DNA from 3 places in the Novosphingobium sp. PhB55 genome. Region 2 is predicted to be linked to each of the others. Evidence: riboswitches for the same ligand, from Rfam matches in the RefSeq annotation. Region 2 holds a riboswitch; each other region holds the start of a gene.

Region 1 (6,720 bases), on a different contig from region 2:
GATCGCCGGTACCAGCACCACCAGCGCGAAAGTCAGCGCGGCCAGCATGAGTGCGAAGCTGCGCGGGCCAAGATTTCCCATGCGGCCGTAGCCGTAAGCGAAGACGAGCGAGAAGATCCCGCCCACCGCAGCGCCGTACAGCACGAGCGCGGTCACCAGTCCCGCACCTTTCTGCGTATCGCGGCTGACGAGTTCCTCTTCCTGCGGCTCAGCCGGCGTGCCGGTGTGGGGCATGGCCATCCCGGCATGGCCGGGCGGGGCATCATGCGCGGAGTGGCTTTCCTCGTAACCGATCGCCAGATCGATCTGCGGTTCGGCAAAGCCACGCGCAAAAAGCGTGGCAAGAAGCGCGCCCAGAATGCCGGCAAGCATCCCGCGCCAGAGCAAGTCCCTGGTCATGTGCAGCGCCTCAGTGGCAGGGGAAGCCGAGGAGGTGACGCCCGTCGTGGACGAACTCGTGGACGTACATGCCCTGGAACAGGGAGAAGGCGCCCTGCTCGGTGCTGACGAAATAGATGAAGATGACGGCCAGCAGCGTGCCGAGCACGGCCCAGGGCGCGATGTCTTCCAGGGGAATGGTGTTACCGCCCTGCACGGGAATGAAAGCGTCGTCGAAAACTGCGGTGGAAACAGCCATTGTCATGCTCCTTGGCGGGATTGCGCGTCCCCGGAAAACCTGTTGCCAAGAAGGAAGGTCTGGCTCTCGACGGGATGGTTCCCGTGCGATTACAGTGGCGCGACCGCGCCGGATTCTCACCGGCTTCTTCGATACTCGACGCCGCTTCCTTAGGACCGCGCGGGCCGCGGCGTCAACGACCCCACGGAATTTACCCTTGGCGACACCCCTCCTGCTGATCTGCATCGCCGCCACGGCGTCGAGCCGCGAAGGCCGGTTTCCCGAGCCGGCGGAACCGCTGGATGCGGCAGGGCGACGCGATGCCGCCTTGGCCAGGTTGCCCCAACGCTACCACGCCGCGCTGCAGGCCAGCCCCGCCCGCGCCGCTGCCGAGACCGCCTCGGCGATGGGGCTCACGGCCAGAACCGAACCGGCGCTTGCCGATATCGATCATGGCGAGTGGCAAGGCTTGTCCTTCGCGCAGATCGAGGCGAGCGATCCCGGACAGCTCGGCCGGTGGCTGGCCGAACCCGCGCAAGGCGCGCCTGCGGGTGAAACACTGGAGCAGGTTCGCACGCGGGTCGGTGCATGGATGGACCGCGTTGCCGGCGCCGACGCGCCGACCTGCGCCATCACGCACCCGATGACGATCCGCGCCGCCCTCTCCCATGCGCTGGATCTGCCGCTGCGCGCAGCGCTCGCCATCGATGTGGCGCCGCTCTCCTGCACCGTTCTTTCCTTCAACCGGAGTTGGCGATTGCAGTCTCTGGGTCTTGCGGTGCGGGGCGTCCCCGGCTAATCGCCTCCGGGTTCGGGATGCCTTCTGGCGGCCCGACGAAGATCGCGCCGGTGCCCCGCAAGGGGCTTAATACGGGAACGCGGTAAGGTCGGTTCGCCGTCCCGATCCGCGGCTGTCCCTGCAACTGTAAGCGGCGAGCGCGATGCACATTCGCGGCGGGGCAAGCCCCCCACCGCAGCCACTGGGCCGGACGCTAAGTCATGCGAGGCCTGGGAAGGCCGTGCATCGCGCGATGACCCGTGAGCCAGGAAACCTGCCGGCGTCGATGTCGCTCTTGCCCGGGTCCAGGGAATGGCCAAGGCACGGTAACTCTTCCGTCTGAGCGACGTGATGCATGCGGCCGGGGCCGCAGCGGCATATCGCGTCGGGCGCCCGTGCGCCGGTCCGTCGCGGCGTGCCGCCATCGTCGCGACCGCGACGGGACGCCCCGCCGTTTCAGGTCGCTGGCGCGCGGGAGACGAGATATGAGCAAAGTTCCCACCACCGTCATCACCGGCTTCCTCGGCGCCGGCAAGACCACGCTGATCCGCCATCTGCTCCAGAACGCCAAGGGCCGCCGCCTCGCGCTCATCATCAACGAGTTCGGCGACGTCGGCGTCGACAGCGAACTGGTGAAGGGCTGCAATGACGAGGCCTGCCCAGAAGACGACATCGTCGAGCTTGCCAACGGCTGCATCTGCTGCACCGTCGCCGACGATTTCCTGCCGACCATGCAGAAGCTGCTCGACCGCGAGAACAAGCCCGATCACATCATCATCGAAACCAGCGGCCTCGCCCTGCCCAAGCCGCTGGTGAAGGCGTTCCAGTGGCCGGATATCCGCACCCGCGCGACGGTTGACGGCGTGGTCGCGCTGATCGACGCCGATGCCGTGGCCGCTGGCCGCTTTGCCACCGACGAAGCCGCCCTCGCCGCCGCGCGCGCCGCCGATCCGATGCTGGACCACGAAAGCCCGCTGGAAGAACTGTTCGAGGAACAGCTCGGCTGCGCGGACATGGTCGTGCTCAACAAGACCGACCTCGTCGACGCCGAAGCCCTCGCCCATGTCGAGACGCTGGTCTTGGCCGAAACGCGCCCCGGCGTGAAGATCGTGCGCGCGGACCACGGTGCGGTCGATATCGCCGCGCTGCTGGGCATCACCGCCGCTGCCGAGGACGACCTCGATTCCCGCCCCTCGCACATCGACGGGCTGGACGCGGATCACGACCATGACGACTTCGACAGCTTTGTCGTATCCGGCGGCGATGTTGCCGATCTCGACGCCTTGCTCGCCCGCCTCAAGGACCTGATCGCGGAGCATGACGTGCTGCGCGTGAAGGGCATGGTCGCGGTCGGCGGCAAGCCGAGCCGCCTTGTCGTGCAGGCCGTCGGTCCGCGCATCCAACACTTCTACGACCGCGCCTGGCTGCCGCAGGAAGCGCGCCGCACCCAGCTTGTCGTCATCGGCCAGAAGGGACTGAACCGCGCGGCCATCGAGGCCGGGCTGGCAGACGTTCTCGGCGCCGTGGCAGCGTGAAGCATAGGCTCCCCTCCCCACTTCGTCATTGCGAACCCGCAAAGCGGGTGAAGCAATCCAGAGCCACGCAGAGCCGCCCTGGATTGCTTCGCTTCGCTCGCAATGACGAGGGAGAGTTCTGTCGCGGTGTCGGGGGGAACGCCTGATGCACCTGCTGTCCGCCACGCCGGGGACGATCTCCAACGGCGAGGAGGCGATCGACCTCGACCAGTCTCCCGGCGACATGGTGATCCTCACCGTGGCGGACAGTGAGCTGGCCTGCTTTGCAAGCGCGGCGGCGCAGTTGCCCTCCGATGCTCCCAGCGTCCGCCTCGCCAACCTTCTGCAACTGCGCCACCCCTATTCGATCGACCTCTATGTCGAGAAAGTGATCGCGCAGGCTAAATTTGTCTGCGTGATCCTGCTCGGCGGCAAGAGCTACTGGGGCTACGGCATCGACGAGATCGCCCGCGTCGCCCGCGAGAACGGCATTGCCTTCGCCGCGATAGCCGATGGGCGAGAGGCAGATCCGGCGCTCGACCGCGCGTCCACCCTGCCCGCCGAAATGCGTGAGAAATTGCGCGACTATCTGCGGCAGGGCGGCACCGCCAATGCGCTCTCCTTCCTGCGCACCGCCGCGCAGGCAATCGGCTTTGACGCGGGCGAGCCCGACGATCCCGTGCCGGTGGCCGATGCAGGGCTCTATCTTGCGGGAACCGAGCGGGCGGGCCTTGCGGACGTGCAGGCCGGATGGGTCGAAGGCCGGCCGCTGGCGCTGCTGGTGTTCTACCGCGCGCTGATGATCGCAGGCACGCTCGACGCGGTGGACGCCATGATCGCGGCGCTGCGGGAACGCGGCTTCAATGTCGCCGCCGTCCACGTCCGCGCCTTGCGTGAGCCTTTCGCGGTGGATTGGCTGGGCGGCCTGCTCGGCGAAGTGGCGCCCGATGTGATCGTCAACGCCACCAGTTTCGCATCTTCCTCGGCAGGCGACGACCGCAAGCCCGGCATTCTGGAAAAGGCGAACTGCCCGATCCTGCAAGTCGCCTTCGCGGGCGTGGAAGAAGCCGATTGGCAGGGCGCCGCGCGCGGTCTTGGCCCACGCGATCTGGCGATGAACGTGGCGCTGCCCGAAGTCGACGGCCGCATCTTTACCCGCGCCGTCGCTTTCAAGGCGGCCGAGCGCTTTGACGAAGTGACGCAGTGCGGCATCGTCGTCCCCCGCGTCGCGCCGGACCGCGTGGCCTTCGTTGCCGACCTCGCCGCCGGATGGGCCAGCCTGCGCCGCAGCGCCCCGGCCGAGCGCCGCTTGGCACTGGTGCTGGCGAACTATCCCAACCGTGACGGACGCATCGGCAACGGCGTCGGCCTCGACACCCCAGCCAGCACCGCCGCCATCATCGCCGCGCTGGCTGAGGCCGGTTACGACATCGGCGATGCCCCGCGCGACGGTGCCGCGTTGATGCGCGTCATGACCGGCGGCGTGACCAACGCGCTCTCCTCGCTGGACCGGCCGGGCGAAGTCTCCCTTCCCCTCGCAAGGTACAAAAGTGCCTTCGCCGCAGTCCCCGAAAGCGCGCGCAAGGCGATGCTGGAACGCTGGGGCGAACCCTCCGCCGATCCCTTCGTACGCGACGGCGCGTTCCGGCTGCCCGTTCATCGCTTCGGCAAACTCGCCATCGCGGTGCAGCCCGCGCGCGGCTACAATATCGATCCCAAGGCGAGCTACCACGACCCGGCCCTGCCGCCGCCGCACGCCTACCTCGCGTTCCACGTCTGGCTGGCGCACGACTTCGGCGCGCAGGCGCTGGTGCATGTCGGCAAGCACGGCAATCTGGAATGGCTGCCCGGCAAGGCGATCTCGCTTTCCAGCGATTGTTTCCCTGAGATCTGCGCCGGGCCGATGCCGCAGCTCTATCCCTTCATCGTCAACGATCCCGGCGAAGGCACGCAGGCCAAGCGCCGCATCAGCGCGGTGGTGATCGACCACCTGACCCCGCCGCTCACCCGCGCCGAAACGTATGGCCCGCTCAAGCAGCTGGAAGCGCTGGTGGACGAATACTACCTCGCCGCCGGCATGGACCCACGCCGCCTCGACCGGCTAAGGCGCGACATTCTCGACCTTGCGCGTAGTCATGGCCTCGACCGCGATGCCGGCGCCAGCGGCGATGATGACGATGCGCTTTCCGCCATCGACAACTACTTGTGCGAGCTGAAGGAATTGCAGATCCGCGATGGCCTGCACGTCTTCACGCAATCGCCCGAGGGCCGACTGCGGCGCGATCTGCTGGTGGCTCTGGCCCGCACGCCGCGCGGATACGATCATGCGGGGCAGGCCTCGCTGCTGCGGGCGATGGCGGCGGATCTGGGGCTGGACTTCGATCCGCTCGACTGCCGCATGGGCGATCGCTGGGACGGCGCGCGGCCCGAAGCGCTGGCGGCGGTTTCGAACGAACCCTGGCGCACGCATGGCGATACCGTCGAACGGCTCGAACTGCTGGCAGCCGAACTGGTCGATACGCCGAGCGGAAACCTCGGCAGCGAGACCGCCGCCGTCCTCCACGCCATCCAGACCGACCTCGCCCCCCGCATCGACCTCTGCGGCCCGCGTGAGGCCGAGGCGTTACTGGCCGGTCTCGATGGCCGCTTCGTCCTGCCCGGCCCCTCCGGCGCGCCCACGCGCGGACGGCCCGACGTGCTGCCGACCGGCCGAAACTTCTATTCGGTCGACACCCGCGCCGTGCCCACGGCGGTGGCTTGGGAACTCGGGCGCAAGTCCGCCGACCTGCTGGTGGAGGACTACCTTCAGCGCGAAGGCGAGTATCCTAAGGCCATCGCCCTCTCGGCCTGGGGCACCGCCAATATGCGCACCGGCGGCGACGACATCGCGCAGGCCCTCGCGCTGATGGGCGCCCGCCCGCGCTGGGACTGGACTTCGGGCCGGGTGGTCGGCTTCGAGATCATGACCGTCGCAGAACTCGGCCGCCCGCGCGTGGACGTGACCTTGCGCGTCTCCGGCTTCTTCCGCGATGCCTTCCCCGAGCAGATCGACCTGATCGACAGCGCCGCGCGCGCCGTGATGGCACTCGACGAGCCGCTGGGTGATAACCCCGCCGCAGAACGCCACCGCGCTGAAGCCGCCGCGCTTGTCGCGGGCGGCGAAGCGGAAACGCAGGCCGTCCGCCGTGCCGGTGCGCGTGTCTTCGGATCGAAGCCGGGCGCCTACGGGGCCGGGCTTCAGGCCATGATTGATGAAAAAATCTGGCACGAACGCGGCGATCTGGCGGACGTCTATCTCGACTGGGGCAGCTACGCCTATGGCAGCGGCGTCGAAGGCGATGCCGAGCGCGGGCTTTTCGCCGCCCGTCTCGCCTCCGTCGATGCCGTGGTTCAGAACCAGGATAACCGCGAGCATGACTTGCTCGACAGCGACGACTATTATCAGTTTGAGGGCGGGATCGCCGCCGCCGTCGAGCACCTGAAGGGCCGCGCGCCGCTCAGCTATCACAACGACCATAGCCGCCCCGAACGCCCGGTGATCCGCACCCTTGAGGACGAGATCGGCCGCATCGTGCGCGGGCGCGTCACCAATCCCAAGTGGATCGCGGGCGTGATGCGGCACGGGTACAAGGGCGCGTTCGAGATCGCCGCCTCGGTCGACTATCTCTTCGCCTTCGCCGCGACGACCCACGCCGTGAAGGACCACCACTTCGACGCCGTCCACGCGGCTTTTATCGAAGACGAGACGGTGCGCACCTTCATGGCCGAGGCCAACCCCGCCGCCTTGCGCGAAACCGCCGCGCGGCTGGCCG
Region 2 (6,720 bases):
CGCGCCCACGTCTCCTACCACGCCCAGGTCCAGAGAGGCCCGGCGGCCGAGCTGGCCGGGCCGGATGTCGACCTGCAGGGTCCGCACATCGGAGCCGGTGGGGTAGAACTGGCGATAGGGAAAGTCCGTGCCCAGCATCAACAGGATGTCGGTATCCATCATCGCGTAGTAGCCCGAGGAAAAGCCGATCAGCCCGGTCATGCCCACGTCGTAGGGATTGTCGTACTCGACGTGCTCCTTGCCTTTCAGCGCGTGGACGATCGGCGCCTTGAGCTTTTCCGCCAGCGCCAGGAGTTCGTCGTGCGCGCCGTCGCAGCCCGAGCCGCAGAGCAGGGTCACGCGCTTGTCCGGCTCCAGCATGGCCGCCAGGGCATCGAGCTGCGCCTCTTCGGGCACGACCACCGGCGGCTTGGGCAGCAGGCCCAGCGGCTTGGGCCAGGCCTCGTTGGCGGCGGGCTTCAACGCCACGTCTCCGGGGATGACCAGGACGGAGACGCCCCGCTCGCCGATGGCGGTGCGGATCGCGATTTCCAGGCTGCGCGGCATCTGCGAAGGATCGGAAACCAGCTCGCAGTAATGGCTGCACTCGCGGAACAGCTCCTGCGGGTGGGTTTCCTGGAAATAGCCCGAGCCGATCTCGGGCGAAGGAATCTGGGCGGCGATGGCCAGCACCGGCACGCGGGAGCGGTGGCAGTCGAACAGGCCGTTGACGAGGTGCAGGTTGCCCGGCCCGCAGCTTCCCGCGCAGACCGCGATGCTGCCGGTCAGGTGAGCCTCGGCGCCGGCGGCGAAGGCGGCCACTTCCTCGTGGCGAACATGGATCCATTCGATCCGGCCATGGGCGCGGATGGCATCGGTCAGCCCGTTGAGGCTGTCACCGACCACGCCGTAGACTCGTTTGACACCGGCGGCTTCCAGCGTGGCAATGAATTGTTCGGCAACGTTCCTGGCCATGTTTCACCTCGTGTCGGGACATCGAATAGGGCACCGAAGGGTTCAAACCCCCCTCCTGGCGAAGGGTGCCCACGAAGCTGACAGTTTTCGGCGCCTGCGCAACCATGCCAAGGTATGAGGTGCCGTTCCCTCAGCTCCGCCCGATTGGGCTCTTTCGGGGTTTTTTCGCCCGGACGTGCGGGACTTGCGCCTTGCCGGGAAACCAAACGGCCCGTCGGCGCTTAGGCCCACATGGATGCAGCGGCGCAGATCGATGTGCAGGACCATGCACGGGAAGAGACGGGGCATCGCCCCCCGGGCAAGCGGCCGGACCGCACCCGTCTGCTGCGCATCCTGCGCAATGTGCTGATCGCGATCGTCGCGCTGGTCTTCGCGGCCTGGCTGGTCCTCTTCATCACCAAGGGCCGGTTCCTGAAGCACCCCTTCGAACGCATCGCCAGCTCGGCCGCCGGGCGGCAGGTGCGGGTGGGCGGAGACTTCCAGCTCTACTTCGCACCGCTGCGCATCAAGTTCCTGGCCGATGGCCTGAGCGTCTCCAACCCGGAATGGGCGGGCCGCCCGCAGATGTTCGCCGCCCGCCATATCGAGGCGCGGATCGCCCCGCTTTCATTGCTGTTCGGCCGTCGTCACGTTCATACGCTGGACCTTCAGGGCGGCGCCGTGGACCTCGAATGGGACAAGGCCCATGGCCGCAACAGCTGGACTTTCGGCAGCGGCGGCGGGGGCAAGCCCTTCGAGTTCCCCCGGATCGACCGCGCCACCATATCGGACACCCGCGTCCGCTATCTCGACCCGCAGATGCCGCTGCTTGCCAATCTCGTGGTCGATCCCGTCACTTCCACCGATGCCAGGATCGGCAAGGCGGTCTCGCTGCGCGGCGACGGCACCTTGCGCAGCACCCCGTTCCGCGTGAGCGCCCGGCTGCTCTCCCCCGACGCCACCGTCAATCGCGGCAGCAACGCGCTGGAACTCACGGCCTGGGCGGCGAACAACCAGGTCGACGTCTCGGGCACCCTCCCCTCCATCGCCGATTTCGAGGACGTGCCGCTCAAGGTCCGCGCCCGCGGGCGCGACTTGTCCGAACTGCTGGGCATCATCGACGTCGCCATTCCGCAGACCCGCCGCTACGCACTGAAAGCGCAGCTGGTGAAGGACGGGGAGACCTATCGCTTCACCGGCATGACCGGCACGTTCGGCCAGTCCGACCTTTCGGGCAAGCTGACGGTGACCAATGCCGAGCGGCTGCGGCTGGATGCCGTGCTGGCGACCAGGCGGCTGGACATCGTCGATGCCGCGCCGTTCATCGGCTACAACCCGGACATCGTGGCATCGAAAGGCGCCGTGGCCGCAGCCGCCGCCACCGGCGCGGGCGCCCAGCGCGTCCTGCCGGACGCCGCCCTGCCCGTGGAGACGATGCAGCGCTTCGACGCCGGGCTGGACTGGAAGGTCGGCGTGGTCCGCTCACGCAATGTGCCGGTGCAGAACATCGCCCTGAAGCTCTCGCTCGACCGGGGACGACTGGCCCTGTCGCCGCTGACATTCTCGATGGCGCGCGGCGATGTCGCCTCGGATCTGGTGTTCGACACGCGTCAGCGCCCCTCGGCCGTAAGCTACGATATTCGCCTCAAGTCCACGCCGATGGGCCGTCTGCTGGCCGGATACGGCGTGGTGGAATCAGGCACGACCGGCACGATCGGCGGTCGCATCAAGCTGGAAGGCCGCGGCGACACGATTCACGATTCGCTTGCTTCGGCATCGGGCCGGATCGCCTTCATCATGCCCCGCGGCACGTTCTGGACGCGCAACGTGCAGCTGGCCGAGCTGGACCTCGGCACGTTCGCCTCCAAGATGTTCGAGGGCAAGCTGAAGAAGCCCGTCCAGCTCAACTGCGGTCTGGTGGCCTTCACGGTGCGAGGCGGCACGGCGGCGGCCGACCCGATCCTGATCGACACGTCGAAGAACGTCATCACCGGGCGCGGCGGCTTCAGCTTCGACACCGAGGCGCTCGACATGGGCTTCCGCGCGGACGGCAAGAAGTTCAGCCTGTTTTCCGGGCAGTCGCCTGTCGGCATCGGCGGCCGCTTCGCCAAGCCCTCCCTCCAGGTGATCAGCCCGCAATTGCTCGGCCGCGCCGGAGTGGGTCTTGGACTGGCCGTGGCGGCGACGCCGGTGGCGGGCCTGCTTGCCTTTGTGGACGTGGGCGATGCCAAGTCCGCCGCCTGCGGCCCGGTGCTGTCGGGCGCCAATGCGCAGTCCCAGCGCACCGCCAAGGGCAAGCCGCGCGACGACGTCGGCTCCGGCCGTCCCAACAAGAACGACTGAGTTTCCTCCGCCGCGATAACTCCGCTCGGAACGGACGTGAACCGGAACGGGCGCGCTCTGGCCGGCTTCGCCCACACGAACACATCCCGCTTGCACAGGGCGCACGCCCCGGCTAGCTCATCGCGTCCGCCATTTCCGCAAGGAGGGCGGGTAATGATCGCGCTGGTGCCTCGAAAGAGGCTTAATAGGGAACACGGTGAGAGAGGCTTCCTCTTGAATCCGAGGCTGTCCCTGCAACTGTAAGCGGTGAGCGCGATGCACATCACGCGGCGGGGCAATGCCCCCTGCCGCAGCCACTGGGCCGGACGCTAAATCCTGCGAGGCCTGGGAAGGCCGTGCATCGAGCGATGACCCGTGAGCCAGGAGACCTGCCAGCGTACGGTCGCTCTTGCTTTGGTCCAGGGGATGGCCGGGGCACGGTGATTTTTCCGTCTGAGCGACGAACCAGCGGCAAGGGCCGCACGGTGCGCTGAGCGGTCGTCCCGAATCCGGGCGCCCGGCCGGTCGGTGCGCCGGTCGTTCGCGGGCCTGGGTTCGGGAGCGGCAGACCCTTGCCAAAAGCTCGCTTGGCGCCCGGCAGGGGAATGAAATGAAGATCGCAACCGTTTCGCACGCGGCGCTTGCCGCGGCGCTGACTCTCGCCTGCGCCGCGCAGGCCCGAGCCGCGGATGGCGGGAACGTCGAAGGCCGGGAAGCCGATGCCGCAGAGGCGGATGGCCCTTCGATCGTCGTCACCGGGCAGAGCCTGGAAGAGACGCTGCCGCAGGAACTCTCCCGCTACGGCAACGACGTCGTCACCGTCGATGAACGGCAGATCCGCAACAGCGGCGCGGTGGACGTGACCAAGGCGCTGGACCAGGTACCCGGCCTCTACGTGCGCGGCCGCAATGGCCCGTTCACTTACGTAGACGTCTCGCTGCAGGGTTCGCGCACGCAGGACGTGCTCTGGACGATGGACGGCATCCGCCTCAACAACCGCCTGTACGGCAGCACCTCGCCCAACGACACTCTGCCCGCCAGCATGATCGAGCGGATCGAGGTCCTGCGCGGCGGAGAGAGCCTGTTCTACGGCACCCAGGCTTCGGCCGGAGTGATCAACGTGGTGACGCGCAGCTTTTCCGACGATCCGGGCGGCCAAGTCAATGCCTCGGTCGACAGCTGGGGCGGCACGACCCTGGACGGCTATGCGCGCGGCGCCCTGGGCGACCACCGCTTCGTGGCCTATGCCTCGCACAATCGCTCGGAAGGCTACCTGCCCTACAGCGCCTATCAGCCCAGCCTCACCGACCGGCACCTCGGCTACGACTTGTGGTCGGCCGGGCTCAAGTACCAGTACGCGCTGGCGCCGGATCTCACGCTCATCGCGCAGTACCAGCATACCGAGGCGAAGCTCGACAACCTATCCCCCACCCGCATTCGCGAGAGCCGCAACGACCGGAACGAGGAAGTGGCCAGCCTGCGGCTCGACTACACCGGCAGCGACAGTGTGCAGTTCTTCCTGAAAGGCTATTTCCACGACTGGAAGACCGCCTACATCCAGATCCGCAATTCGCTGCCCGACCATCAGCCCCAGGTGATCTACCCAGCCGGCACCTTCTGGGGCTATCGCGACTGGGGAGGCAGCGCGGTGATGAAGCTGCATCTGCACCCCGGCCTGGAATACCTGCTGGGCTACGACTTCCAGAACTTCAGCGGCCGGGACGACGTGCTGCTGATCGCGCCGACCAGCGAGCAGGTCCACGCCGGGATCCTGCAGCTTCGCACCACCGACGAGATCTCGTCGAAGGGCCGCCTGGCGGCGGGCCTGCGCTACAATCGCACGGACGGCGCGCGCAAGACGATCTGGAACGTCTCGGGCCGCTACGACTTTGCCGAGGCGCTCTATCTGGAAGCCAATGGCGGCACCGCCTTCGTGCTGCCCGACGCCTCGCAGCTCTACGGCAACGACCCTTGCTGCGAGGTGGGCAATCCGAACCTCAGGGCGGAGCAGAGCCTTTCGCTCAACCTCTCTGCAGGCGGCATCCTGCCGCTGGGCGCGGCCTCGCTGGGGTGGAAGGCGACCTATTTCGACCGCCGCATCACGGACATGATCGACAGCGTCTACGACGATCCCGCCTTCCCCGGCGGCACTTACGCCAACCTCGACGGCAAGGTCCGCTCGCAAGGCGCGGAGCTGGAACTCGACGCGCGCTGGCCGGGCGGCTGGGGGATCTCGGCCAGCTACACATATGCCCGCGTGCGCGAAAAGGGCGCATCGACGCAGCTGGACCGCAACCCCAAGCAATATGCCAAGGCCGCCTTGTCCTATGCGCCCGAAGACCAGCCCTTCGGCGCGAGCATCAACGCCAGCTGGATCGGCGATGTCTGGTCGACCGCATCCGGCGCGGGGCGGCGGAACTACGGCAATTACGCGCTGCTCGATGTCGGCGCTTACCTTTACGTCGACGGGGCAGCGCGGCGGAACCGCTTCGGCGTCAATATCGAGAACCTGCTCGACCGGGAATATGCCACGCGCGGCTACCTTTCGGCCGCGACCGACCAGGGCGTGCTCGATGGCAGCAACAGCCGCTTCCTCTATTTCAACCGGGGCGTGCCGCGCACGCTGCGGATGCAATACGGCCTGAGTTTCTGACGCCGTGACCGCGCTCCAGCCTTCCAAGGCGCCCGGTAGCCTGCTGCCCCGCAGCTTGCTGCCGCGCCCCGTCCTCGTCCTTCATCGCTGGCTCGGCGTCTCCGTCGGGCTGCTGATGACCCTCTGGTGCCTGTCGGGCTTCGTGATGATCTACGTGGACTATCCGAGGCTGGAGCCGGCAGCGCAGTTGCAGGGCCTGGCGCCGCTGCAACTGCCGCCCGGTCAGGTCTGGAACGATACCGCGTGGGAGGAGGCAGGCCTCGCGCCAGACCTGCCGATCGCCTCCGCGCACGTCGAGATGATGGCCGGCCGCCCGGTCCTGCGGATCGTTTCCGCGGCCACCGGCGACCGCTCCATCGCGCAGATGCGGACCATGCCAGACGCCATCGACCTGGCCACGGGGCGGAAGCTTGCCCCGCCCGGGCGCGCCGACCTCGCCAGGATCGCGGCGGACTACGCCCGCGGCCATGCGATCGGCGGCGCAGCGCCCGCTCTGTCCGAAACCGGCATCGACCAGTGGACGGTGCAGACCTACCGGCGGAGCGCCCCGCTCTACCGCGCCGACTATGCCGATCCCGCCGGGACCGTGATCTACATCTCGGGCCGTTCGGGCGAGGTGGTGCAGGAGACCACCCGCTTCCAGCGCTTCTGGGGCTGGCTGGGCGCCGTGCCGCACTGGCTCTACCCCACGATCCTGCGGCAGGACGGCGCGCTGTGGAACCAGGTCGTGGTCTGGACCTCGCTCTCTGGCTGCTTCCTCACCGGCACCGGCATCTGGGCCGGTATCGCGCGGCTGCGGCGCAAGCGGGACG
Region 3 (6,720 bases), on a different contig from region 2:
CGATCGTCAGCCAAGGCTTTTGGGGAGCTTCAGACATGACCCGCGTCCTCATTCTCGGCGGCACCACCGAGGCGAGCGCCCTCGCCGCGGCATTGGCCGAGCGCGAGATCGACACCGTGCTGAGCTATGCCGGACGGGTGGCCAGCCCGCGAAGCCAGCCGGTGCCGGTCCGCGTGGGCGGCTTCGGCGGCATTGCCGGGCTGGAGCGCTATCTGCGCGAAACCGCCGTCACCCATCTTGTCGATGCAACGCATCCCTTCGCGGCCACGATGAGCGCTCATGCCATTGCCGCTGCCAAGGCCGCCGGAATTGCGCTGGCGGCGCTGACGCGGGCGCCCTGGGCACCGCGCGGCGGGGATCGCTGGCATCAGGTCCCAGACCTCGCCGCCGCCGTCGCCAGCCTGGAGGGTCCGCCGCGCCGGGTGATGCTGGCGCTCGGCCGGATGCACGTCGAGGCTTTCGCGGCCCAGCCCCAGCACCACTATCTGCTGCGCTTCGTGGATGCCCCCACCGAAGCGCCGTCCCTGCCGCATCACGACCTCGTGATCGACCGCGGACCCTTCACGCCGGAGCGCGACACGGACTTGCTGCGTGCGCACCGGATCGACCTGCTGGTCTGCAAGAACGCGGGCGGCTCCGGCGCGTCGGCCAAGCTCGAAGCCGCGCGCGAACTGGGGCTTGCCGTGACGATGATAGACCGCCCCGCGATCCCGCCCCGCCGCGCGCTGGAACGGGTGGAGCAAGTGCTGGACTGGCTCGCTCATTCCGCCCACCGCGGCGTGTAGAGGACCGGACCGCGGTCTCGCGCCACCAGCCGGGTGCGGCTCGATCCGACGATGACCATGGTGCGCATGTCCGCCATCTCCGCCCGCGCCTCGGCCAGCGGCACGATGGTCAGGACTTCCTCGGGCGTGGAGACGGCGCGGGCGAAAAGGATCGGGCGCTCCGGCCCGCAAGCCTCGCGCAGGATCTCAAGGACGCGCGCGAAACCTTCCGGCCGCGCCTTCGAACGCGGGTTGTAGAAGGCCATGGCGAAGTCCGCTTCCGCCGCCAGCCGCAATCGGCGCTCGATCAATGCCCAGGGCTTGAGATTATCGGAAAGATTGATGGCGCAGAAGTCATGGCCCAGCGGCGCGCCCGCCCGCGCGCTCGCCGCCAGCATGGCGGTGATGCCCGGCAGGACCCGGATATCGAGTTCGCGCCAGTCGGCGGGGCCCTGCTCCCAAACCTCGAACACCGCCGCCGCCATGGCGAAGACGCCCGGATCCCCGGAGGAGACCACCACCACGCGCCGCCCCTCGGCCGCGAGCGAAAGCGCATGGGCAGCGCGCTCCAATTCGACGCGGTTGTCGCTGGCATGAAAGCGCAGGCCCACGCGCGGCGCCACCCGAGCGACATAAGGGCCGTAGCCGATCACGTCGGTGGCGGCATCCAGGGCCGCAGAAGCCTCGGGCGTGACGAGCGCCTCGTCGCCCGGCCCCAGCCCGGCGATGGCGAGCCAGCCGCTCATGGCCGGCGCCCCTGTCCGTGGATCAGCAGGATCGAGAAGTAGGGCGTCACGGCTTCCGCCTCGGCGAGCGGCGTCACCCGCTGCTCGGCCATCGCGGCATGTTCCACCAGCCAGGCCTCCCCCTCGCGCCCGGCAGCGATGACGGCGCGGCGCAGCTTGGCCAGATTGCGGCCGATCTTCATGACCACGAGCGCGTCGGTATCGCGAATGCGCCGCGCCAGATCTGCCTCGGGTAGCGTGGCGGTGAGGACAGTGAGGACATCGTCGCCCCAGGTCATCGGCGCGCCGCATGCCGTCCAGGCGCCCGACATTCCGGTGATCCCCGGCACGACGGCGACCGGCACCGGTGCCGGCCCTGCATGGCCCCCTGCTTCGGCCAGGCGGGTATAGAGGTGCATGAACGAGCCGTAGAAGAAGGGGTCGCCCTCGCAGAGCACCACGACATCCTCGCCCTCGCGGACAAGCTTCGCCAGTTGCTCGGTCCAGCTTGCGTAGAAGCGGGAAAGACAGGCGTTGTAGCGCGGGTCTCCCAGCGGAATCTCCGTGGTCACCGGATATTCCATCGCATGCTCGACGACATCGGCGCGGAGCATGCCCTCGACGATCCGCCGCGCCTGACCGGGCCGGCCGGCCTTGCGGAAGTAGGCGACATGCCTGGCTCCGCGCACCAATCGGTCGGCGCGAACGCTCAGCAGGTCCTGCGCGCCGGGGCCCAGTCCGACGCCGTGTACGGTTCCCACGCTCATTCCGCGCTGCTCGCGATGGCGTTGACCGCGGCCACGGTGATCGCGCTGCCGCCCAGCCTTCCTTCGACGATGCAGCAGGGCACCGGGCAGGCATCCCAGAGGGCGGCCTTGGACTCGGCCGCCCCCACGAAGCCCACCGGACAGCCAATGATCGCTGCCGGGCGCGGGCAATCGGGGTCCTCCAGCATGTCGAGCAAGTGGAACAGCGCGGTGGGCGCATTGCCGATGGCCACCACGGCCCCGCCAAGGTGCGGCCGCCAGAGTTCGAGCGCCGCCGCCGAGCGGGTATTCGCCATCGCCTGCGCCATTTGCGGGACTTGCGGATCCTGGAGCGTGCAGATCACCGCATTGTCCGCGGGAAGCCGGGCGCGGGTGATCCCTTCGCCCACCATGCGCGCATCGCACAGGATCGGCGCACCCGCCTCCAGCGCCGCCATCGCCGCGCGGGCGAATCCGGGCGAGAAGCGGATGTGCCGCGCCAGCTCCACCAGCCCCGAAGCGTGGATCATGCGGACCGCGATGCGCTCCTCGTCAGGGGGAAAGGCCGCGAGGTCCGCCTCGGCGCGGATCGTCGCAAACGACTGGCGATAGATGGCCGCGCCATCCTTTTCGTAGATATGCGCCATTCATGAGGCTCCGAAATGGGCAAGGACATGGTCGGGAGAAAGGCCGCCCCGCGTCGGCGGGTCGCCCGCGCGGCCACGGAGGGCGAGGTCGAAGGCGCCGTCGCGCCCGGTCAGGACCACGTCGCTCGGCCGTGCGCGCGCGCAGCCTTTCGCGCAGCCGGAAACGTGCAGGCGCCCGGACACATGCGGCGCCAACCGGCGCGCCAGTTCGCGCGTTTCGACCGTCGCCTGCGGGCATGCCGGCGCGCCCGGACAGGCATCGGCGCGCAGCAGCGGGTCGCCGGGATCGAGAATGAAGCCCTCCACCGGCTCTCGCACGTCGGATTCCGCCAGAAGCTGCCGCCAAGGCGTAACGCGAAGGGCCGCAGCGCCGGTCGCTGCCATCAGCCGCACCAGTGCCTCCCCCTCGATCCGCCCGAACGGCACCCCGTAGCCATGCGGCGCAGCGGCTCCGACGGCGGGACGGCTATCCCCCCGCGCCCATTGCGGAAGAGCGGCCGTGTGGCGCGAGGCCCGGCGGGCCGCGGCCCCGCCGGTCTCCACGAACCAGTGGGCCAGCGCGATCAGGCGGTCTGCGGCCTCTTCCGGCAGGATGGAAACCCCGCTCTCGCGCCCGTCGAGGCGGAGCAGCAGGCCGCCGGCTTCCGCGCGCTCGATGCGGAAATCCGCGGGGCTGTCCAGCAGTGTGGCGACGGGGCCGGCATCGACCGCGATGCCCATCTTTCCGGGCGATTCGGGCAACTCGCCCAGACGGCCCAGGAGTTCTTCCGCGATCCGCGCGGTATCGTCCCCGCGATCCCAGCCGGGTGCGACAAGCAGGTTGCGCCGCCCCTCCAGACCGGCGTCGGCATCGACCAGGCCCCGGTCGACCAGGGCGCGCAGCAAATCCTGCCAGCCCTGCTCGCGGACACCGCGGATCTGGAGATTGGCGCGATTGGTGATGTCTATCGCACCGCTGCCGAAACGGCGCGCCAGATCGGCAAGCACCGCGATCTCGGCCGCGGTCAGGCGCGCCAGCCGGGGCTTCACGCGCACGATCAGCCCGTCTCCGGCCATCATCGGACGCCAGGCATCCGGGCACCATCCGCGCAAGGCGAAGCCTGTCATCGGGACGCGCGTTTCATCCTGCCGCACGGCATCATCCTCTCGCGCGCAGCGACGATGACCGGGGCTTGCCGACGGGCGTCGGTCCGCACGCAACGACGGGCGGGCGCGATGAACGCCCGTCCTGCGCGCCGATGCAGCCCCAGCCGCACGGCTTCGTCGCTCACGCGGAGTACCGAGCCTTGGCCTATCCCTGGGCCAGGGCAAGAGCGACCGATGCGCCGGCAGGTCTCCTGGCTTGCGGGTCAAAGCGCGATGCTCGGCCTTCCCGGACCGTGGCGCCGGGCGCCCGCGATCCAGTGGCCGGCTTCCCGGGGGAAGCCACGGCATCTTGCTCACCGCTCACAGTTGCAGGGACAGCCGCGGATTTGAGGGACGAACCCTCTCACCGCGTTCCCTATTAAGCCTCGTTCGAGGCACCGGCGCGATCTTGCCCGCCGATCCTGACGGATTGGGCGGGCACCGGGGCGCTAACGCAGGAAATGCCGATCCGCAAGTCTCATGGAGCCACGTCCAAACAGGCACGCGCGCCGGCAGCGCGGTTAGAGCCCCCCGGTCAGCGGTAGCTCAGCTTCGGGAAGAAATCTCCGCGTCCCTCGGGCAGGAGGTCCAGCAAGCCCCAGACCGGGTCCAAAGCATCCAGCGAGCGATGGTGCTGGTCCGGCTCCTCCGGGGCGTAGAGCAGTTCGCCGCCCCAGAAATGCCGAACCTCGCCGCCATCCTTGCGGAAGACGTTGATCATCGGCTCGTCCCAGTCCTTGCCGTCCTCGTACCCGCGTTCCTGGCGCATGGCGGGGGTTACGCCGGCCGTGTTGCCGAAATAGTCCCGTGTGTAGCTGCTGCCTTCGGCCGATAGGAACCGGAGATGCGGCCAGCGGCGTTCACGCGCCCAGGCCACCAGACGGGCCAAAGGCGAACGGGCGACGACGTAGAACGCCGCAGCCTGCGGGACATGCCGTGCGGCCCCGTCCAGCCCGTCCAGCAGATGCGTGCAGCCGGTGCAGGGCTCGTCGCGCTCGGGACCGAACATGTAGCTGTAGAGGATCAGGCTGGGCTTCCCCGCGAACAGTTCCGACAGCCGCACCTGCTCCGGGCGCTGATGATCCCCGATGCGCTCGAAGACGTAGTCCTCCTTGATCGTCCCGCCGGGGGGCAGCGCCCGGCGCATCGCCGCAACCGTTTCCGTCTGGCGCCGCAGGTCCATTTCGGCATCGAGCAGTTCATTACGCGCGCGGCGGTATTCGGCGCTTTCGTTGGGAAAACTGAGATGTTCCATGATCGGGCTCCTCCCTCCGGTTGCTCCCCTGACGCTCGCAGCCTGAACGCCCGAACGAGGGCAAGAGTTCACGCAAAGCTGCGGCAAATCGCCGCCCCCTTCCGGCAACGCGGCAAGCCCCTGACGCAAGGCGATATTCCGACCCCGTGCTGTCATGATCCGGGGCTAGTCGCGCAAATGACCCACCCTGCCGCCCCGCCAGGAGGCGGGATCATGGCCGCAGCGCCGCGCTTCTGCACGGGGTACGCTGCCCGCGATCCCTGCCTTGAGCCCGGAGATTACCGCGATGAACCACCACCCGGCCGAAACCACCCTGTCCCGCCGCGGCATGCTCCTTGCCGGCGCTGGAGCAGGCGCCGCCACGCTTCTCGGCCAAGGCCCCGCACTGGCGGCGCCGCAGAATTCGGTCGCGCAAACTGGAGGCGCGCGCAAGAAGCCGCTGGTGATCGGCCACCGCGGCTGCTCGGCGCTGCGGCCCGAGCACACCCTGGCGTCCTACGCCAAGGCCATCGACCAGGGCGCGGACTTCGTGGAGCCGGATCTCGTCTCGACCAAGGACGGTGCCCTGATCGCCCGGCATGAGAACAACATCGCCGAAACTACCAATGTCGCGGACCATCCCGAATTCGCCCAGCGCCGCACGACCAAGGTGATCGACGGGGAAAAGGTCACCGGCTGGTTCACCGAGGACTTCACCCTCGCAGAGATCAAGACCCTGCGCGCAGTCGAACGGCTCGGTGCCATGCGCCCCGAAAGCAAGAGCTACGACGGCCAGTTCCAACTGCTCACGCTTGAGGAAATCGCGGACTTCGTGGCTGCGGAATCCGCCGCACGCGGCCGCAAGATCGGCCTCATTCCCGAGATCAAGCATTCCACCTATTTCGCCGGGATCGGCCTGCCGCAGGAACAGCGCTTCCTCGACCGCGTGGCCGCTAGCCATTATCTCTCGACCGCCCCGGTGATCGTCCAGAGCTTCGAGGTGGCCAATCTCAAGTGGCTGCGCCCGCGCATCGCCGCCTATCGCAGCCTGCAACTCCTGCAACTGACCGTGCCTCTGGACATGCACCCCGCCGATGTCGCCGCCTCCGGGGGCAGCCTCACGTTCAAGCAGATGCTCACGCCCGCCGGTCTGGCCGAAGTCAGGACTTATGCCGACTGGATCGCCCCCGTGCTCCAGGGGATCATCCCCTTCGGCGATGCCACCGGCAAGTCCGGCCCGCTGGGCAAGCCGAGCACGCTGGTGCGCGATGCCCATGCGGCCGGCCTGCTCGTCTCGACCTGGACGGTGCGGCCGGAAAACAGCTTCCTGCCCACGGACTTCCGCGGCCCGGGGGGCGATGCGGCGCGTCAGGACAAGGCCTGCATCGAATTCATGCGCCGCTTCATCGCGGCGGGTGTCGATTCCTTCTTCACCGACGATCCGGGCCTCGGACGTGCGGCCGTGGACGGCACGGCCTG

What was found. A riboswitch is a leader RNA that binds a small molecule or an ion and turns the genes downstream of it on or off. The one in region 2 is predicted to bind cobalamin.
Region 1: it holds a riboswitch for cobalamin, as region 2 does, so the genes downstream of both, cobW (cobalamin biosynthesis protein CobW) here and EDF57_RS24775 (TonB-dependent receptor) in region 2, are expected to answer to the same signal.
Region 3: it holds a riboswitch for cobalamin, as region 2 does, so the genes downstream of both, EDF57_RS07235 (cobalamin biosynthesis protein CobG) here and EDF57_RS24775 (TonB-dependent receptor) in region 2, are expected to answer to the same signal.

Annotation. Positions count from the first base shown of each region.
Region 1 is NZ_SODQ01000008.1:69,630-76,349, reverse strand. Features, by position in the region: gene EDF57_RS19985 (CbtA family protein) at 1-399, opposite strand, end outside; gene EDF57_RS19980 (CbtB-domain containing protein) at 410-637, opposite strand; cobalamin riboswitch at 673-803, opposite strand; gene EDF57_RS19975 (histidine phosphatase family protein) at 834-1,415, shown strand; cobalamin riboswitch at 1,447-1,691, shown strand; gene cobW (cobalamin biosynthesis protein CobW) at 1,880-2,929, shown strand; gene cobN (cobaltochelatase subunit CobN) at 3,075-6,720, shown strand, end outside.
Region 2 is NZ_SODQ01000016.1:12,976-19,695, reverse strand. Features, by position in the region: gene poxB (ubiquinone-dependent pyruvate dehydrogenase) at 1-954, opposite strand, end outside; gene EDF57_RS24780 (AsmA family protein) at 1,186-3,276, shown strand; cobalamin riboswitch at 3,423-3,667, shown strand; gene EDF57_RS24775 (TonB-dependent receptor) at 3,866-5,908, shown strand; gene EDF57_RS24770 (peptidase) at 5,913-6,720, shown strand, end outside.
Region 3 is NZ_SODQ01000002.1:678,808-685,527, reverse strand. Features, by position in the region: gene cbiE (precorrin-6y C5,15-methyltransferase (decarboxylating) subunit CbiE) at 1-37, opposite strand, end outside; gene EDF57_RS07255 (cobalt-precorrin-6A reductase) at 36-785, shown strand; gene cobJ (precorrin-3B C(17)-methyltransferase) at 761-1,510, opposite strand; gene cobI (precorrin-2 C(20)-methyltransferase) at 1,507-2,256, opposite strand; gene EDF57_RS07240 (precorrin-8X methylmutase) at 2,253-2,882, opposite strand; gene EDF57_RS07235 (cobalamin biosynthesis protein CobG) at 2,883-4,016, opposite strand; cobalamin riboswitch at 4,192-4,425, opposite strand; gene EDF57_RS07230 (DUF899 family protein) at 4,543-5,262, opposite strand; gene EDF57_RS07225 (glycerophosphodiester phosphodiesterase) at 5,549-6,720, shown strand, end outside.